DNA from 2 places in the Rhizobium sp. SYY.PMSO genome. Region 1 is predicted to be linked to the other one. Evidence: riboswitches for the same ligand, from Rfam matches in the RefSeq annotation. Region 1 holds a riboswitch; the other holds the start of a gene.
What was found. Region 1 has a riboswitch for cobalamin ahead of ACJJVH_RS08090 (DUF1636 family protein). Riboswitches for the same ligand answer to the same signal wherever they lie in the genome.
Positions count from the first base shown of each region.

Region 1 (7,839 bases):
AAGGCTTTGCGTATTTGTTAAGCCGACTGGTTTCCCGGAGATGAAGAGATGGCCGCGCGCTGGCAGGCGTGCTTTCGCGCCGCATGCCTCCCGTTCGCGATGGTCACACAAGCGCCTTCGCCGGCACCCGGATCATTGCGCCGTCGTCCTGCCGCGGCGTCGGCCAGTGGCTTTCGCCTCGGATGCATCTTCTGCGGTCGGCAAAGCAGGAGGTTCCTGCCTGTCGTCTTCCGCCGGCGCCTGCGGGCCGTCGGCGGAATCCGTCAACTCATCGGCCGCAAGATCCGCATGCCTGCCCGATCTGCCGTCGCGAACGATATGCAGTTCCTGATGCGGATAGGGAATAGAAATCCCCTCCTCCTTGAACCGCTTCAGAATTTCGATGCGCAGATTGTTGCGGATCTCCATGCCGTCGGAAAGATCGGACAGGTAGAAACGCATTTCGAAGTCGAGCGACGAGGGACCGAAGCGCAGGAATTCCACATGCGGCTCGGGATTCCTGAGAACCTTGGGAACCGCGCGCACAAGCTCCAGCAGGATGTCCATGACCTTGCGCGGATCGGCGTCATAGCTGACCGATACCGGGATTTCCGAGCGGGCGAGCCTGTTGCGATGCGTCCAGTTACCGACGGAAGCGTTGATGAGTTCCGAGTTCGGTACGATGATCGATTGCTTGCGGAAGGTCTCGATTTCGGTTGCGCGCACGGAAATGCGTTTGACGATCCCTTCCGACGTGCCCGACACGATCCAGTCGCCGACCTTGAACGGCCGCTCGACCAGAAGGATCAGGCCGGAGACGAAGTTCGACACGATGTTCTGCAGGCCGAAACCGATACCGACCGACAGGGCGCTGGCGACCAAAGCCAGGCTCGACAGGTCGATGCCGGCAGCCGAGATGGAGATGATCGCCGCGACCGCGATGCCGAGATAGCCGATACCCGTCTTCACCGAGTTGCGGACGCCCAGATCCACCTGCCCGCGCGCCATGACGTTGCTGTCGAGCCAGCGCTGGAACCAGCGCGTGACCAGATAGCCTCCGGCAAAGAGCAGAATGCCGACGCAGATGCCGAGCAGCGAGATCGAAATGTTGCCGATCTTGATTTCGGTGAACAGCCGGTAGGCGAAGACTTCCAGATCCTGGATATGGAAGCCCCAGGAAAGCAGGATCAGGGGAATACCCGTCAGCAGGGCGACCGCGTAGGTCGCAAGCCCGGCGATCAGGCCGGCCTGGTCGAGCGCCACTTCGCCGAACGCCAGGCGGCTTTCCAGAAAGCGGCCGATGATCGTTTCGGCAAAGACGCCCTGCTTGGAGACGGCCTTGCCGAGCTGGAAGCCGAGATACATGGTCGCGATGACGGCGCTGGTCACGATCATCTGCGTGGCCATGAAGCGGGCCAGCCCGACATAGCCGATGAACGAGATGAAGATCACCAATATGCCGAGAACGCGCAGGATGATGGCCATGCCATGAGGCCATCGCCGCCCGGGCGCGTCCGGATCGCCATTCTTGGCAAGCATCGGCGAGCCGAAGGAGGCCGCAATGAGAATGAGGCCGATCAGCAGTGCGGCAAGAAAGCTCTTCGCCACGGTGACGACGACGGGCGAACCCATGGATTCGCTGATGCGGTCGAAGACGTAGTCCAGCCCGTTGACCACCGCCATGGCCTGCAGGCACCAGGTCAGAGAATGCGCGCCCTTGTTCGACAACTTGACGAGGCGCCAATGCGGACGGAACGGCGCGAAGACGGCGTTGCTCAGGCGCCCGACGAAATAGACGAGGCCGATAAAGCCGAAGAGCGCCGCCAATATCGGCGCGATATCCGGCCTCAGCACATTGAAATTCGAAAGGAAGAAGAAGGAGGTGACGAGAAACGCCGCCAGCGACAGCGTGCGGATCAACGTCGACCAGAAGGCGACGGAGAGCCGGCTGATATAGGGCGGGTTCTCGATCGTTTCGTCCTGCACGTAATACCGGCGGAACAGCCGATACCCGCCGGCCAGGAACAGTAGCGCCGCGCCGATCGACAGGCAGACCGCCGCAAGGAACGACGCAAGCTTTGCCTTCAGCACGAAGCCGATCCAGCTCGTTACGGCACCGCTGAACTTGATGCCCTCCTCGACGAGAGCCGCCCCCGCATCGCCAAATGTCGTAGCGGAGATATCCGTCCGCTTGAATAGCGTCTCGGCAAACAGCTTCCGCCGCATCTCCATCAACTGCATCGACAGCCGATTGCTCTCGCCCGTCAGATTGTCGGCATCAAGGATTACGGCGCTGATCTGGGAGCGTTCGGCGTTGAGCCTGTCTCGTTCCTGCGTGACGATCGGAGCTTCGGGCGGCTGGCCCTCCTTGGGGGCAGCGCCGAGCTGTGCCAGTCGCGTGTCGATCTCGGCCGTGCGGGGCTGCAGGCGTGTCGAAATTGCCGTAACGGAGCGATTGAAATCATCGACCTTGCCGGACAGCGCCACCAGCGTTTCGTCATCCATTCCAGGCTGCTTTGCCTCGTCCTGGAGCGATGCGTAGGCTTTTTTCGCCTTGGCAAGATCGGCAACCGCGGCATCCAGAAGTCCGTTGGCAAGCGGCGCCGGCTGTTGTTGATCCGTTTGCTGCGATGGCTGTGCCGACTGCTGATCCTGCGCAACGGCATACCCTTCGGCCAGCGGAGCGGCGGCCATGATGGCGCTCAGTCCCAGCAGCAAAAGGGGCAGCAGAAAAAGACGGAATTTCAGCGGGCGCAAGCAGAGCTCCTCGTCGCACATAAGTCGCAGGCAGTGGATGACCGAAATCACCGCAGAGAATGGAGAACCGGATCGTCCTGTAATGTGATTGCGAATTTCATAGTCTTTACGCGTACGCCTTGTAAGACAAAGAAAGGCGACAGAAAGGCATTTTACGCCTTATCCGGTCCCTTAACCCCGCCGAAGCCGGATGACGCCCGCCTCCTCCTTAAGACGAGGTATCGGGCCGATCATCGCCTGCCCGGAAATAGGCCGGAGAAAGGTCTTGGCAATGGGTCAATCCACACCCCGCCCCTTTCGCAGGATCAGGATGAAGGCCACGCCTCCGACAAGCCCGGTGACGATACCGATCGGCATATCCTCCGGCGCCATGATCATCCGGGCGACGATATCGGCCCAGATCAAGGTCAGCGCGCCGAACGTCGCACTCAACGGCACGACGCGAACATTGTCGCCGCCGACGATCAGCCGCACGAAATGCGGCACCATGAGCCCGACGAAACCGATGGCACCCGAGAACGCGACCATCACGCCGGTCAGAAGCGCGGTGACGACGAAGAGCAGCAGGCGAAACTGCGTGACGGCTATGCCGAGCGTGACCGCCGTTTCATCGCCCATGGCGAGCGCATTCAGCTCCCGCGTCTTCGGAAGCAGCAAGGCAAGGCAAAACAGCAATATGCCGGCCGGATAGACGAGGTGCTGCCATTGCGCCAGCCCCAGCCCGCCAAGCATCCAGAAGACGACGGTATTGGCGGCCCTCGGGTCTCCCAGGAAGATCAGAAGGTTGCCGAGCGCCGTGAACACGAAGGCCACGGCCACTCCCGACAGGACCAGCCGATCGGCCGAGCGGGAGCGCGTCAGGCGCGTCGTCAGCCCCACGGCGGCGGTCGCGACCAGAGCGCCGGCAAAGGCAAACAGCGGCACCGTCAGCAGGCCCAGGATCAGGCCGGTATGCAGCAGCGCCAGAATGGCGCCGAACGCCGCCCCCGAGGAGACGCCGAGAAGATGCGGGTCAGCCAGCGGATTGCGCGTCAACGCCTGAAGCACGGCACCGGTCACCGCAAGCCCCGCCCCCACGAGCGCCGCCAGCACGACCCGCGGGAAACGCACATCCCAGACAATGCTTTCCTGACCGCCGGACCATGTGACCGGAAAAGTGCCGGCGTGCAGCTTGTTGCCGACGATCGACCAGACGGTGGAAAACGGAATGGATGCCGAGCCGAGCGACACCCCGGCGGTGATCGACAGGATGAAGCCTATGGCAAGCAAGGGAATGAGGATGGAGAGGTTGAGGCGCATGCTCGAATCTTGAGAAGGAGATCCGCCCAATGATGGATTGGACGGATCGGCATTATCGATAATCACATCGCGTTCGGGTGGAGAGCCTTCGCCAGGGCGGCGATGGCCTCGATGTTGCGCGGGCCCGGGGTCGCCTCCACATAGGGCAACACGACGAAACGATCGTTCTTCACGGCATCGATATTCTTGAAGGCCGGGTTGCCCTTAAGGAAAGCGATCTTCTGCGCGGCGGTCACCTGGCCATAATCGACGATGACGATGACTTCCGGGTTTTTCTCGATGACCGGCTCCCAGGAGACTTCCGTCCAGCTCTTCTCGACATCGTCCATGACGTTTACGCCGCCGGCGGCCTCGATCATGGCCGTCGGGATGCCATAGCGGCCCGATGTGAATGGCTTCTCCTCACCGGAATCATAGACGAAAACGCGCGTCGGCTTGTCGATGTGACCGATCTTCGCCTGAATCTCGCCGAGTTGCTTGCGGTAGCCGGCAACCAGCGCCTGCGCTCTGTCCTCGACGCGGAAGATCCTGCCGAGATTAAGGAGATCGACGAACATGTCGTCCATAGTCGGTTTGTTCTTCTGCATGACGAAGATGCAGGATTCCGTCAGCTCGTAAACCTTGATGCCGAGGGGCGCCAGGGTCTCCGGCGTCACCTCGCCCCCGACCTTCATGCCGTAATTCCAGCCGGCGAAATAGAAATCCGCATTGGCGCCGAGCAGCACCTCCTTGCTCGGATATTTCGGAGACAGTTCCGGCAGTTCCCTGACACCCTCGCGCAGCTTCTCGTCCAGCGTCTTCCAGCCGGAAACGCCGGTGTAGCCGACCATGCGATCCTGAAGTTTCAGCGCCAGCATCATTTCGGTCAGATTGACGTCGTTCGAGACGGCGCGCTCGGGCGCCTTGTCGAAAGTCACGTCGCGATTGCAGCTGCGAATGGTGACGGGCTCGGCAAGGGCCGCGCCCGCAAGCAGGCTTCCAGCGAGCAAGGCCACGGCAGAGAAGGATATGCGGGAAAACATGAAGGGCTCCAATGATCGGATTATCGAAGGGAAAAGGAAAAACGTTGCGGACCGCTGTCGGCCGGATGAAGGCGGGCGCCGACACGGAATGCGTTCGATACGTGCTCCACCGTCAGGACCTCGGCCGGCTCGCCATGCCCCGTGAGCCGGCCGCAATCGAGAACGGCGACATGGGTCGCAAAGTCTGCGGCAAGGTTGATGTCGTGCAGCGTCGTGATGATCGTCGGCCCCACCCCCTTCAGAAGCTCGAGAATCTCGAGCTGGTGCCGGATATCGAGGTGGTTTGTCGGCTCATCGAGAACGATGAGTTCGGGCTCCTGCGCCAATGCGCGGGCAATCAGCGCCCGCTGCTTTTCGCCGCCCGACAGCGACGCGAACTGACGAAGCGCCAGAGGCTCCAGCTCCAGGCGTGCGAGAGCCCTGGTCGTGACGTCGTGATCCCGGTCGCTCCAGCGCGCCATGCCTTTGCGATGCGGAATGCGCCCCATCAGCACGACATCGCGCACGCTGAAGGGAAAATCTCCCGGCGTCTCCTGCGGGACGACGGCAATCCGTTGCGCCGCTTCTTTCGGACCGATGGACCAGAGATCGACGCCATCGAGCCTCACCACGCCCCGCTGCGGCTTGACGCCGCGATAGAGGCAACGCAACAGCGTCGATTTGCCCGCCCCGTTCGGACCGATAATGGCCAGCCGGGCGCCGGCTTCGACGGACAGATTGATGCCGCTGATGATCGGCATGCCCTTCTGTGGGCCCCAGGTGACGCCGTCGGCGTCCAATCGCGCGCTTCGTTCGGACATGATCGGCTCCTATTGCAGCGCGACCGATCGGCGTTCCGCCGAAACAATGGCCGCCGGGATGCGCGCCAGGGTCTTGCCGCTGAGCGCTCGCGGCCGCTCGCTTTCGCGCGTCAGCCCATCGGGGCGATCCCGATACAGCCGCGCGAAGGAAACGAGCGCGCCGATATCGGCAGCGTCCTCTATGTCGCCGAAGAGGTACGTCGCCTTTGCCGTCGCCTGAAAAGCGACCGTGCAGGGCCGTTCGCAGCCTGCCATGCAGACACTGCCTTCAAGGCTGAAATCGTCGGAAAGCATCGCACCCGCCTGAGAAATGGCGGCTTGCAGATGCCTCAGGAGATCGAGACCGGGCCGGCACGGCTTGCCGACATGACGGCAGTTCGTGCACACGGTAATCCGGTGCGTCGCCTCTTTTTCCTTGTCCATGAAATGCCTCCCGGAGAATTCGCCGGAGGCAAAGTCAAGATAGGGCCAACGGACGCAACGGCGTCCCCGCCCAACCACTGATTTTCCATCGGATCACCCCGTCCGTTGCGGTTGATATCGTCGATGGCAGGTCTCCTGGCTCGCGGGTCACAACCCGTTCGCGCCTTCCCGGCATAAAGCCAGTGGCATGCTGCGAACGCGCTCTCCGCTTACAGTTGCGGGGGCAGCCACGGTTTTGGCCCCTGATGGGTAATCCGCACCGTGTTCCCTTTTCAGCCGCCAGCAGGATCGATCCGAAGGCGGCACCATCAAGGCTATTCATCTCATAGAAAGCGGAATCGGGCAACGGCGATGTCATGGGCGCTTTCGCTTGTCCTTGGGTTCGACATTGGGAGTGGCAATTTGTTACGTTATTACATAACTATTGGCAAGCCGCTATTTTCCCGCCGTTCGATAGCACCTCCAATGGAAACGATGAATGATCTCTGCCCTTATCACCTCAAGGAGAAAGGCGGAGCTGCTAGACTGCCTTGCATTGCGGATGGAAGCGCTCCGCGACGCTTTCCGCTGCCGCATAGGCCTGCGTCACGATTTCCGGCACCAGATCGATGTCGGGAAGACTGCCCAGCCCCAGGGGGCCGATGGCGAAGAGCCCTTCCGTCGTGCGCCCATTCACCTCGAGCGCGCCCGTCGCCTCGACGGCAAGACCGAGACCCAGTTCATCCGGCACAGCGAGACCGGTGTCGATCAGGCTCCGCAGCAATGGAGCATTCAGATCGGGCGCCTGGCATCGACAGTCGATGACATCGTCGGCATAGAGCTGTTCCGTCTCTTGCCGGCCTGCAGGCTTCAGGATCAGCCCGGTCGGCGTGCGCCGGATGAAATGACCGCGCCGCAGCAGGGTATTGCCCTCGGCCAGTTCCTGCTTCAGGCGAACATGCAGCGCCTCGGGCAGCCGGTTGCGGTGGCTGTCATAGAGCGCCCTGAGATGCCGGTTGAACTGCTGCTTCTGGCTGGCCGGCAAGGAACGCCACAGCGACCGCGCATGCTTGCGCAAGCCGTTCATGACGGATTGCCAGCTCTGGCCGTTTGTTTCCGCCTCGCCGCAAGCCTTGCGGACAAAGCGAACGATTTCGCTGAGCTTGCCGGGCATCTCATCGGCGGGGAAGACGGGATCGGCATTGTTCCGCGTGTGGCTCTGAGGCAGGAAGCCGCGCCGCGAGACTATGGTGATCTGCCCCGTATAGCCGCTTTCCCGCATCTGCAGCAGCCGATCGACGACGCGCAGTCCGCTGCCGAGCAGGATCGTATGCGGACGCGATACGAGACGGCGCGCGCGCACGGTGGTCGGGACATTCGCGAGATCGCCGGCCTGGGATTCCTGATCGGTGACGCCGTAGCCGGTCGCCAGCACCACCATGTCGAACGGCGCATTGGCGGCGCCATCGCTTTCCACCACGAAGCGACCGCCGCGCACACGGCGAATCCCGAAAACCATCTCGCTACTGACTTGCACCGCAACGTCGCGCCGCGACGAAAACGCTTCAGAAAAGCGCTGA
Region 1 is NZ_CP177349.1:1,666,566-1,674,404, forward strand. Features, by position in the region: gene ACJJVH_RS08070 (mechanosensitive ion channel family protein) at 133-2,727, opposite strand; gene ACJJVH_RS08075 (iron ABC transporter permease) at 3,013-4,035, opposite strand; gene ACJJVH_RS08080 (ABC transporter substrate-binding protein) at 4,098-5,057, opposite strand; gene ACJJVH_RS08085 (ABC transporter ATP-binding protein) at 5,078-5,857, opposite strand; gene ACJJVH_RS08090 (DUF1636 family protein) at 5,867-6,280, opposite strand; cobalamin riboswitch at 6,388-6,605, opposite strand; gene ACJJVH_RS08095 (FAD/NAD(P)-binding protein) at 6,801-7,839, opposite strand, start outside.

Region 2 (7,839 bases), on a different replicon from region 1:
CGGAAAACCGCTCCGCGCTTTTCCTCGAATTGCTTTAGAAGTTCCAGTCTTCGTCCTCGGTCGCGACCGCCTTGCCAATCACGTATGACGATCCCGAACCGGAGAAGAAGTCATGGTTCTCGTCGGCATTCGGCGATAGCGCCGAAAGAATGGCCGGGTTGACCTTGCAGGCCTCGGCCGGAAACAGCGCTTCGTAGCCGAGATTCATCAGCGCCTTGTTGGCGTTGTAGTGCAGGAACTTCTTGACGTCCTCGGTCAGCCCGACGCCGTCGTAAAGCGCCTCGGTATACCTGGCTTCGTTGTCATAGAGCTCCAGCAGCAGATCGAAGGCGAAGTCCTTGATTTCCTGGCGGCGCTCCTCCGCAAGCCGCTCAAGCCCGCGCTGAAACTTGTAGCCGATATAATAACCGTGTACGGCCTCGTCTCGGATGATGAGCCGGATCATGTCGGCGGTGTTGGTGAGCTTGGCGCGGCTCGACCAGAACATCGGCAGGTAGAAGCCGGAATAGAACAGGAAGCTTTCGAGGAAAACGCTGGCGACCTTCTTCTTCAGCGGATCGCCGGAGGAATACTGCTCCATGATCAGAGCCGATTTCTTCTGCAGGAACTCGTTCTCCTCCGACCAGCGGTAGGCGTCGTCGACGTCAGGCGTAAGGCAGAGCGTCGAGAAGATCGACGAATAGGAGCGTGCGTGCACGGCCTCCATGAAGGAGATGTTCGACAGCACGGCTTCTTCATGGGGCGTGACGGCATCGGCCATCAGCTTCACGGAACCGACGCCGTTCTGGATCGTATCGAGCAGCGTCAGTCCGGTGAAGACACGGATCGTGAGCTGCTGCTCCTCCGGCTTCAGCGTTGCCCAGGATTGGATATCGTTCGAAAGCGGCACTTTTTCCGGCAGCCAGAAATTGCCGGTCAGGCGATTCCAGACCTCGAGATCCTTGTCGTCCTCGATGCGGTTCCAGTTGATGGCGCGGACGCGGCTTGCCGGCTTGAATTGCATGTTCATAGAGAAGTCCTTTTCAAACCGGTCATCAAAGAGCGCAGGAAACGCAGCCCTGCACCTCGGTGCCGGACAGCGCCATCTGGCGAAGGCGGATGTAATAAATGGTCTTGATGCCCTTCTTCCAGGCGTAGATCTGCGCTTTGTTGATGTCGCGCGTGGTCGCCGTGTCGCGGAAGAACAGCGTCAGCGACAAGCCCTGGTCGACATGCCGGGTAGCCGCCGCATAGGTGTCGATGATCTTTTCCGGGCCGATCTCGTAGGCATCCTGATAATAATCGAGATTGTCGTTGGTCATGAAGGCCGCCGGATAATAGACGCGGCCGATCTTGCCTTCCTTGCGGATCTCGATCTTCGAAACGATCGGGTGGATCGAGGAGGTCGAGTGGTTGATGTAGGAGATCGAGCCCGTCGGCGGCACGGCCTGCAGGTTCTGGTTGTAGAGGCCGCCTTCCATGACGGCCTGCTTCAATTCGAGCCAGTCCTCCTGGGTCGGGATGGCGATACCGGCCTTTTCGAAGATGCCGGCCACGCGCTCGGTCGCCGGTTTCCACTCCTGCCCGGTATATTTGTCGAAATACTCTCCCGAAGCATATTTCGAGTTCTCGAAGCCCTTGAAGCTCTGCCCGCGTTCGACCGCAAGCCGGTTGGAGGCGCGAATGGCGTGGTAGGTCACGGTGTAGAAATAGATATTGGTGAAATCGACGCCTTCCTCCGAGCCGTAGAAAATGCGCTCGCGGGCGAGATAGCCGTGCAGGTTCATCTGACCGAGGCCGATGGCGTGGCTTTCGTCGTTGCCCTTCTCGATCGATGGCACGGAGGAGATATGGCTCATGTCGGAAACCGCCGTCAGCGCCCGGATCGACATCTCGATCGTCTTGCCGAAATCGGGGCTGTCCATCGCGGCGGCGATGTTGAGCGAGCCGAGGTTGCAGGAGATATCCTTACCCATATGCGTGTAGGAGAGGTCGTCGCCATATTCGCTGGCCTCGCTGACCTGCAGAATCTCCGAGCAGAGATTGCTCATGGTGATGCGGCCGGCGATCGGATTGGCACGGTTCACCGTGTCTTCGAACATGATGTAGGGGTAGCCGCTTTCGAACTGGATTTCGGCGATCACCTGGAAGAATTCGCGCGCCTTGATCTTCTTCTTGCGAATGCGGCTGTCGGCCACCATCTCGCGGTACTTTTCAGTGACAGAGATTTCGGTAAACGGCATGCCGTAGACGCGCTCCACGTCATAGGGCGAGAACAGGTACATATCCTCGTTGTTCTTCGCGAGTTCGAATGTGATGTCGGGAATGACGACGCCGAGCGACAGGGTCTTGATACGGATCTTCTCGTCGGCGTTCTCGCGCTTGGTATCGAGGAAGCGCATGATATCGGGATGGTGGGCGTTCAGATAGACGGCACCCGCACCCTGCCTGGCGCCGAGCTGATTGGCATAGGAGAAGGAGTCTTCCAGCAGTTTCATCACCGGGATGATGCCCGACGACTGGTTTTCGATATGCTTGATCGGCGCGCCGGCCTCGCGGATGTTGGTGAGGGAAAGAGCCACGCCGCCGCCGCGCTTCGACAGCTGCAGCGCCGAATTGATGGCCCGGCCGATCGATTCCATATTGTCTTCGACACGCAGCAGGAAGCAGGAGACCAGCTCGCCGCGCTGCTTCTTGCCCGCGTTCAGGAAAGTCGGCGTGGCCGGCTGGAAGCGTCCGGAGATGATCTCGTCGACCAGATCGCGGGCAAGCTGCTCGTTGCCGCGCGCCAGCGCCATCGCCACCATGCAGACGCGATCCTCGTAGCGTTCCAGATAGCGCTTCCCGTCAAACGTCTTCAGCGTATAGCTGGTGTAATATTTGAAGGCGCCGAGGAAGGTGGGGAAACGGAACTTCTTCGCATAGGCGTGGTCGAAGAGATCGCGCACGAAGTTGAAGGAATAGTGGTCGAGCACTTCCTGCTCATAATAGCCTTCCGTCACCAGATAATCGAGCTTCTCTCTGAGGTTATGAAAGAAGACCGTGTTCTGGTTGACGTGCTGGAGGAAGTACTGCTTGGCCGCCATGCGGTCCTTGTCGAGCTGGATCCTGCCCTGATCGTCATAGAGGTTCAGCATGGCGTTGAGGGCGTGATAGTCCAGCGCCGTTTCCGCCTTGGCCGGCCGGTCGCCGGCGGGATGGGAAAAAGCGTGAGGCGGCTTTTCGCCCGCGTCCCGCGTCAGAGAAGAGCTTAGCGTGTCCAAAATCGTTCCAATCCGTGTCTGACATTGGCGACATCCTCATCCGTTCCCAGGAGCTCGAACCGATAGAGGTAAGGCACCTGGCATTTGGTGGAGATGATGTCGCCGGCGATCCCGAAGGTCGCGCCGAAGTTGCTGTTGCCCGCGGCTATGACCCCGCGGATATTCGAACGGTTGCCCGCGTCGTTGAGGAAGCGGATCACCTGCTTGGGCACCGCGCCCTTGCCTCCTTCGCCGCAATAGGTCGGGACGATGAGGACGTATGGGGCAACCGCGCGAAACGCCTCTCCCGCCGCAAGCGGAATGCGGCCGGCCGGCAATGCAAGCTTTTCAACGAAGCGATGGGTATTTTCCGACCGGCTGGAGAAATAGACGATCTCGCCCATCGCCAAGCTCCTCAGGCGAGAGCGCTGATCATGTCGGGACGGAAACCGGCCCAATGCAGCTCGCCGGCAACGACAACCGGAACCTGGCGATAGCCGAGACCCTGCACCAGCTCATAGGCGGCGCTGTCGGTGGATACGTCGACGATCGTATAGTCGATGCCCTGGCGATCGAGAGCGCGGGTCGTGGCGGTGCATTGGACGCAGGCGGGCTTGCTGTAGACGGTAATGCTCATGGGATATCCTCGTATATGATGGGCATGAAAATTCGCTCGGGCACCGGACCGATGCCCGCTTGGCGGGATGAAAAACTGAAGGCGCGCCCAACCGGCGGCCGGGCGCTTAAGCGACCGTCACTCGCGCGGACGATTGTGGATATTCAAGAACATTGGACCTCACCCCGAAGCAGTTTTGGCGAGGCTTTCAGGGAAGCGATGACGGCTATCACGCCGCATGGACCATCGCTCGCCAGCCGGACACCCCGCCCGTGGACGCTATTGCTCGAGGCAGGTCTCCTGGCTTGCGGGTCGCCGCATTCGCCTCGCCTTCCCAAGACACATGGCCTCAGTGGCATTACAGAACGAATGCTCGCCGCTCACAGTTGCGGGGGCAGCTCCGGCTTGACAAACGTCATGCTTGCCGACCGGATTCCCATCTTAGCCTCCAATTCTTGCGAATCAGAGGAACCTCGAACACTATATATAGTAGTCCCGGTTAAAATTACGTCAACCGCTTCGATGGCTTCCGGTTAATTTCGGTGTCGATACGCACAGATAATTTCGCGTGACGCCTACAGGATAGCTGGGACGCGCGTCGCGCTGCATCAATATGCCGATCCCGGCTCTCCGCCTGAACCGCCAGAACTGTGAGGCGGCACCGTATGGCGCAGCAAGACGCCTGAAATCGCGTGACATGCCGGCCCACCAAGTGGGTTCGAGACGCGCTTCTCCGCCAAACCGTTTCCGCAGCCGATTGCCCACTCGCGAAAGCAAATGCGCAGCTTGACATCCAGCAATCCGCTTTTTATTAATACGTATAACTAATACGTATAAGTGATCGAGCAATGACGAACAGCCGAGCAACGCAGAAGGATGTCGCAAAGGCGGCCGGGGTCTCCCAAGCCACCGTTTCCATGGTGCTGAGCGGCGGCGGCGGATCGATCCCCGCGGAGACCTGGGAGCGCATCACCAAGGCGGCGAAGGATCTCGGCTACGTGCCCAACCGTTTCGCGCAGGCGCTCAAGACGAGCCGTTCGATGACCATTGCCTGCATCGTGCCCGATATCACCAACCCGTTCTACCCGTCGCTGATTCGCGGCATACAATCGGTCGCCGACGGGCTGAGTTACGATGTGATCACGGTCAATACCGATGGCACTCCGGAGCGCGAACGCCATTTCCTCGATTGGGCAAGGCAGGGGCGCGTCGATGGCGTGATCGGCGTCTTCTTCACGCTGAAAGCCAAGGATTTTAATCCTTTGGTCGAGGCGGGCGTTCCCGTGGTGCGCATCGAATCGTCCAAGAAGCGCGGCGGCCTCATCCCGGTCGACGATATCTATGTCGACAGCCGCGCAGCCGCGCAGGCAATGACGGAATATCTGCTCGGCCTCGGCCATGTCCGCATCGCGCTCGTCGCCGGTCGCGGCGGCCCGCAGGCCCATCGGATCGAAGGATACCGCTCGGCAATTGCAAAGCTCGGACATCCCGGTCACGTCGTCATCGACGACGAATTTTCCGAGATGGGCGGTATCCGCGCGGCCGAAAGCATTCTCGGCGGCGACTTTCGTCCAACGGCCATCTTTGCGGCGAATGACCTGATGGCGATCGGCGTCATGCAATCGCTTCGCGAGCGCGGCATCCGCATACCCGAGGACATTGCCGTCGTCGGCTTCGACGACATTTCCGCCGCCAAGCTCGTTACCCCGACGCTGACCACGGTCGCGCAGTTTCAATGGAAAATGGGAGAACGCGCCGCGCAGACGCTGATGGATCGCCTGCGCGGAGAGAAGACCGGCGCCGGAACCGCCGTCGAAATGCCCTTCGACCTGGTCGTCAGGGGCTCAACAAGCAACGAATAAAAGCAAAATTGGAGGAGACCTATGCGCAGACGTACCGTTTTGAAGGCAGGCCTCGGCCTGGCCACCTTGCCGCTCATGTCCCGCTTCGCATTCGCGGCGGATCAGAAACCCATATCCTTCTGGTATGAATCCGCCTCGCCGGAAAACCAGGACAACCTCAAGAACATCCTGATCGACCCATTCAATGCCGCTCATCCCGATGAGCTCTTGAGCATCGATTTCCGCGGCTCCGATCTCGACAAGCAATTGCGTGTCGCCATGCTCGCGGGAACGGGTCCCGACGTCGTCTTCACGGCGGGTCCGAGCTATGTCGCTGCCATGGCCCAGGCCGGCCAGCTTCTGCCGCTCGACGACTATGCCAAGAAATATGGCTGGAACGAGCGCCTGCTGCCGCTCTTCCTCGATCTCGGCCGCTACAACGGCAAACTCTACGCCCTGGCGAAGACCTACGAGACGCTCGGCCTCTTCTACAACAAGACATTGTTCGACCAGAACAAATGGAAGGTGCCGACGACGATATCGGATTTCGAAGCGCTCGCCGACGAGATGAAGGCCAACGGTCTGACGCCATTCGGCGCGGGCAACGCCGACTGGCGCCCGGCCAACGAGCACTATGTCTCGATCGCCTTCAACTCCATCGCGGGACCGGAGAATGTCTACAAGGCGCTGACGGGCGCCATTCCGTGGACCGATCCCGCCTTCGTCCACTCGATCGACAAGCTCGCCGAGTGGTGGGACAAGGGCTATTTCGGCGACAACTATTTCTCGCTGACGCTCGAGCAGGCCTTTGCTCAGATCGCCAGCGGCCAGGCCGGCATGGCGCCGACCGGCACCTGGAATTTCACCAACGTCCAGACCTATTTCCCGCAAAACAATGCGGAACCCGGCTTCGTCGGCTTCCCCAGCGAGAAAGGCGACCCGATCTTCGCTCTCGGCATCGGCTCGACGCTGTCGATCAATGCCAAGTCCGCCAATGCCGACGGCGCCGCCGCCGTTCTCGACTACATATTCACCGACGACTACTACAGCAAGATCAACTCGGCCTGGCAGGGCGAATGGAACCTGCCGCTGGCCGATCTCTCCAAGGTCAAGCTCTCCGACAAGGTACTGCCGCTCTACGAGGATGCCATGAAGGAGCTGGCGACCGCCGTCTCCGCAGGCAAATACGGCTATACGACGTGGACCTTCCTTCCGCCTGCCACGGACACCTATCTGGTCAGCGGCATGGAGGAGGTCTGGCTCAAGAAAACGAAATCGGCAGACTTCCTCAAGAAGCTCGACGAGACCTTCAAGCAGGAACGCGACGCCGGCAAGGCGCCGGCAGTTCCGCCCCGCGCCTGAAAAGCCGCAGCAGGACGGCGTTGAAAGCGCCGTCCTGCCCCGGAGGATATTATGCACCGACTCTATCTCGTTCCGACGATGGTCATCAATGTCATCATCGTCCTCGTTCCCGCTTTGCTGACGGTGGCGCTCGCCTTCTGCAATTGGGACGGCATATCGTCGCCGACCTTTGCCGGCTTCGACAATTTTCGCGCGCTTGCCGACGATCGCGTCTTCTGGCTGGCGCTCGGCAACAACATCATCTGGACGGCAGTCTTCCTGATCGTGCCGATCCTGATGGGGTTGCTGGCCGCATCGATGCTGCTGATCGTGCGCCGTGGCAGCAATTTCTTCCAGGTCGTCTATTTCCTGCCCGTCGTCATCGCGACCGCGATCACGGCGCGTATCTGGCAGGGCATGATCTACAGCCCGGTGACGGGGGTCTTCGGCGTTCTCAAGAAATACGGGATGCCGATTCCCAATCCGCTGACCCAGCCGCCGATCGCGATCTTCGGTGTCGCAACCGTCGACCTCTGGCACTGGTGGGGGTTTCTCTGCGTCATCTTCTTTGCCGCACTCCGGCAAGTGCCGCAGGAGCAGATCGAGGCCGCCCGCATCGAAGGCGCGACCTATTTCCAGATGATGCGCTACGTACTGCTGCCCGGCATCCGGCCAACCATTACGCTGATGATGATCATGACCGTCATCTGGTCCTTCCTCGCCTTCGATTTCGTCTACATCCTCACGCAGGGCGGGCCTGCCTTCTCGAGCGAGCTGCTTTCGACGCTCGCCTACCGCAAGGCGTTCTATGACCTGAACG
Region 2 is NZ_CP177350.1:788,330-796,168, reverse strand. Features, by position in the region: gene nrdF (class 1b ribonucleoside-diphosphate reductase subunit beta) at 35-1,009, opposite strand; gene nrdE (class 1b ribonucleoside-diphosphate reductase subunit alpha) at 1,035-3,116, opposite strand; gene nrdI (class Ib ribonucleoside-diphosphate reductase assembly flavoprotein NrdI) at 3,230-3,625, opposite strand; gene nrdH (glutaredoxin-like protein NrdH) at 3,637-3,858, opposite strand; cobalamin riboswitch at 4,110-4,328, opposite strand; gene ACJJVH_RS22055 (LacI family DNA-binding transcriptional regulator) at 4,686-5,699, shown strand; gene ACJJVH_RS22050 (ABC transporter substrate-binding protein) at 5,721-7,040, shown strand; gene ACJJVH_RS22045 (carbohydrate ABC transporter permease) at 7,092-7,839, shown strand, end outside.
Region 2: linked by a shared signal. The riboswitch ahead of nrdH (glutaredoxin-like protein NrdH) and the one ahead of ACJJVH_RS08090 (DUF1636 family protein) in region 1 are both predicted to bind cobalamin.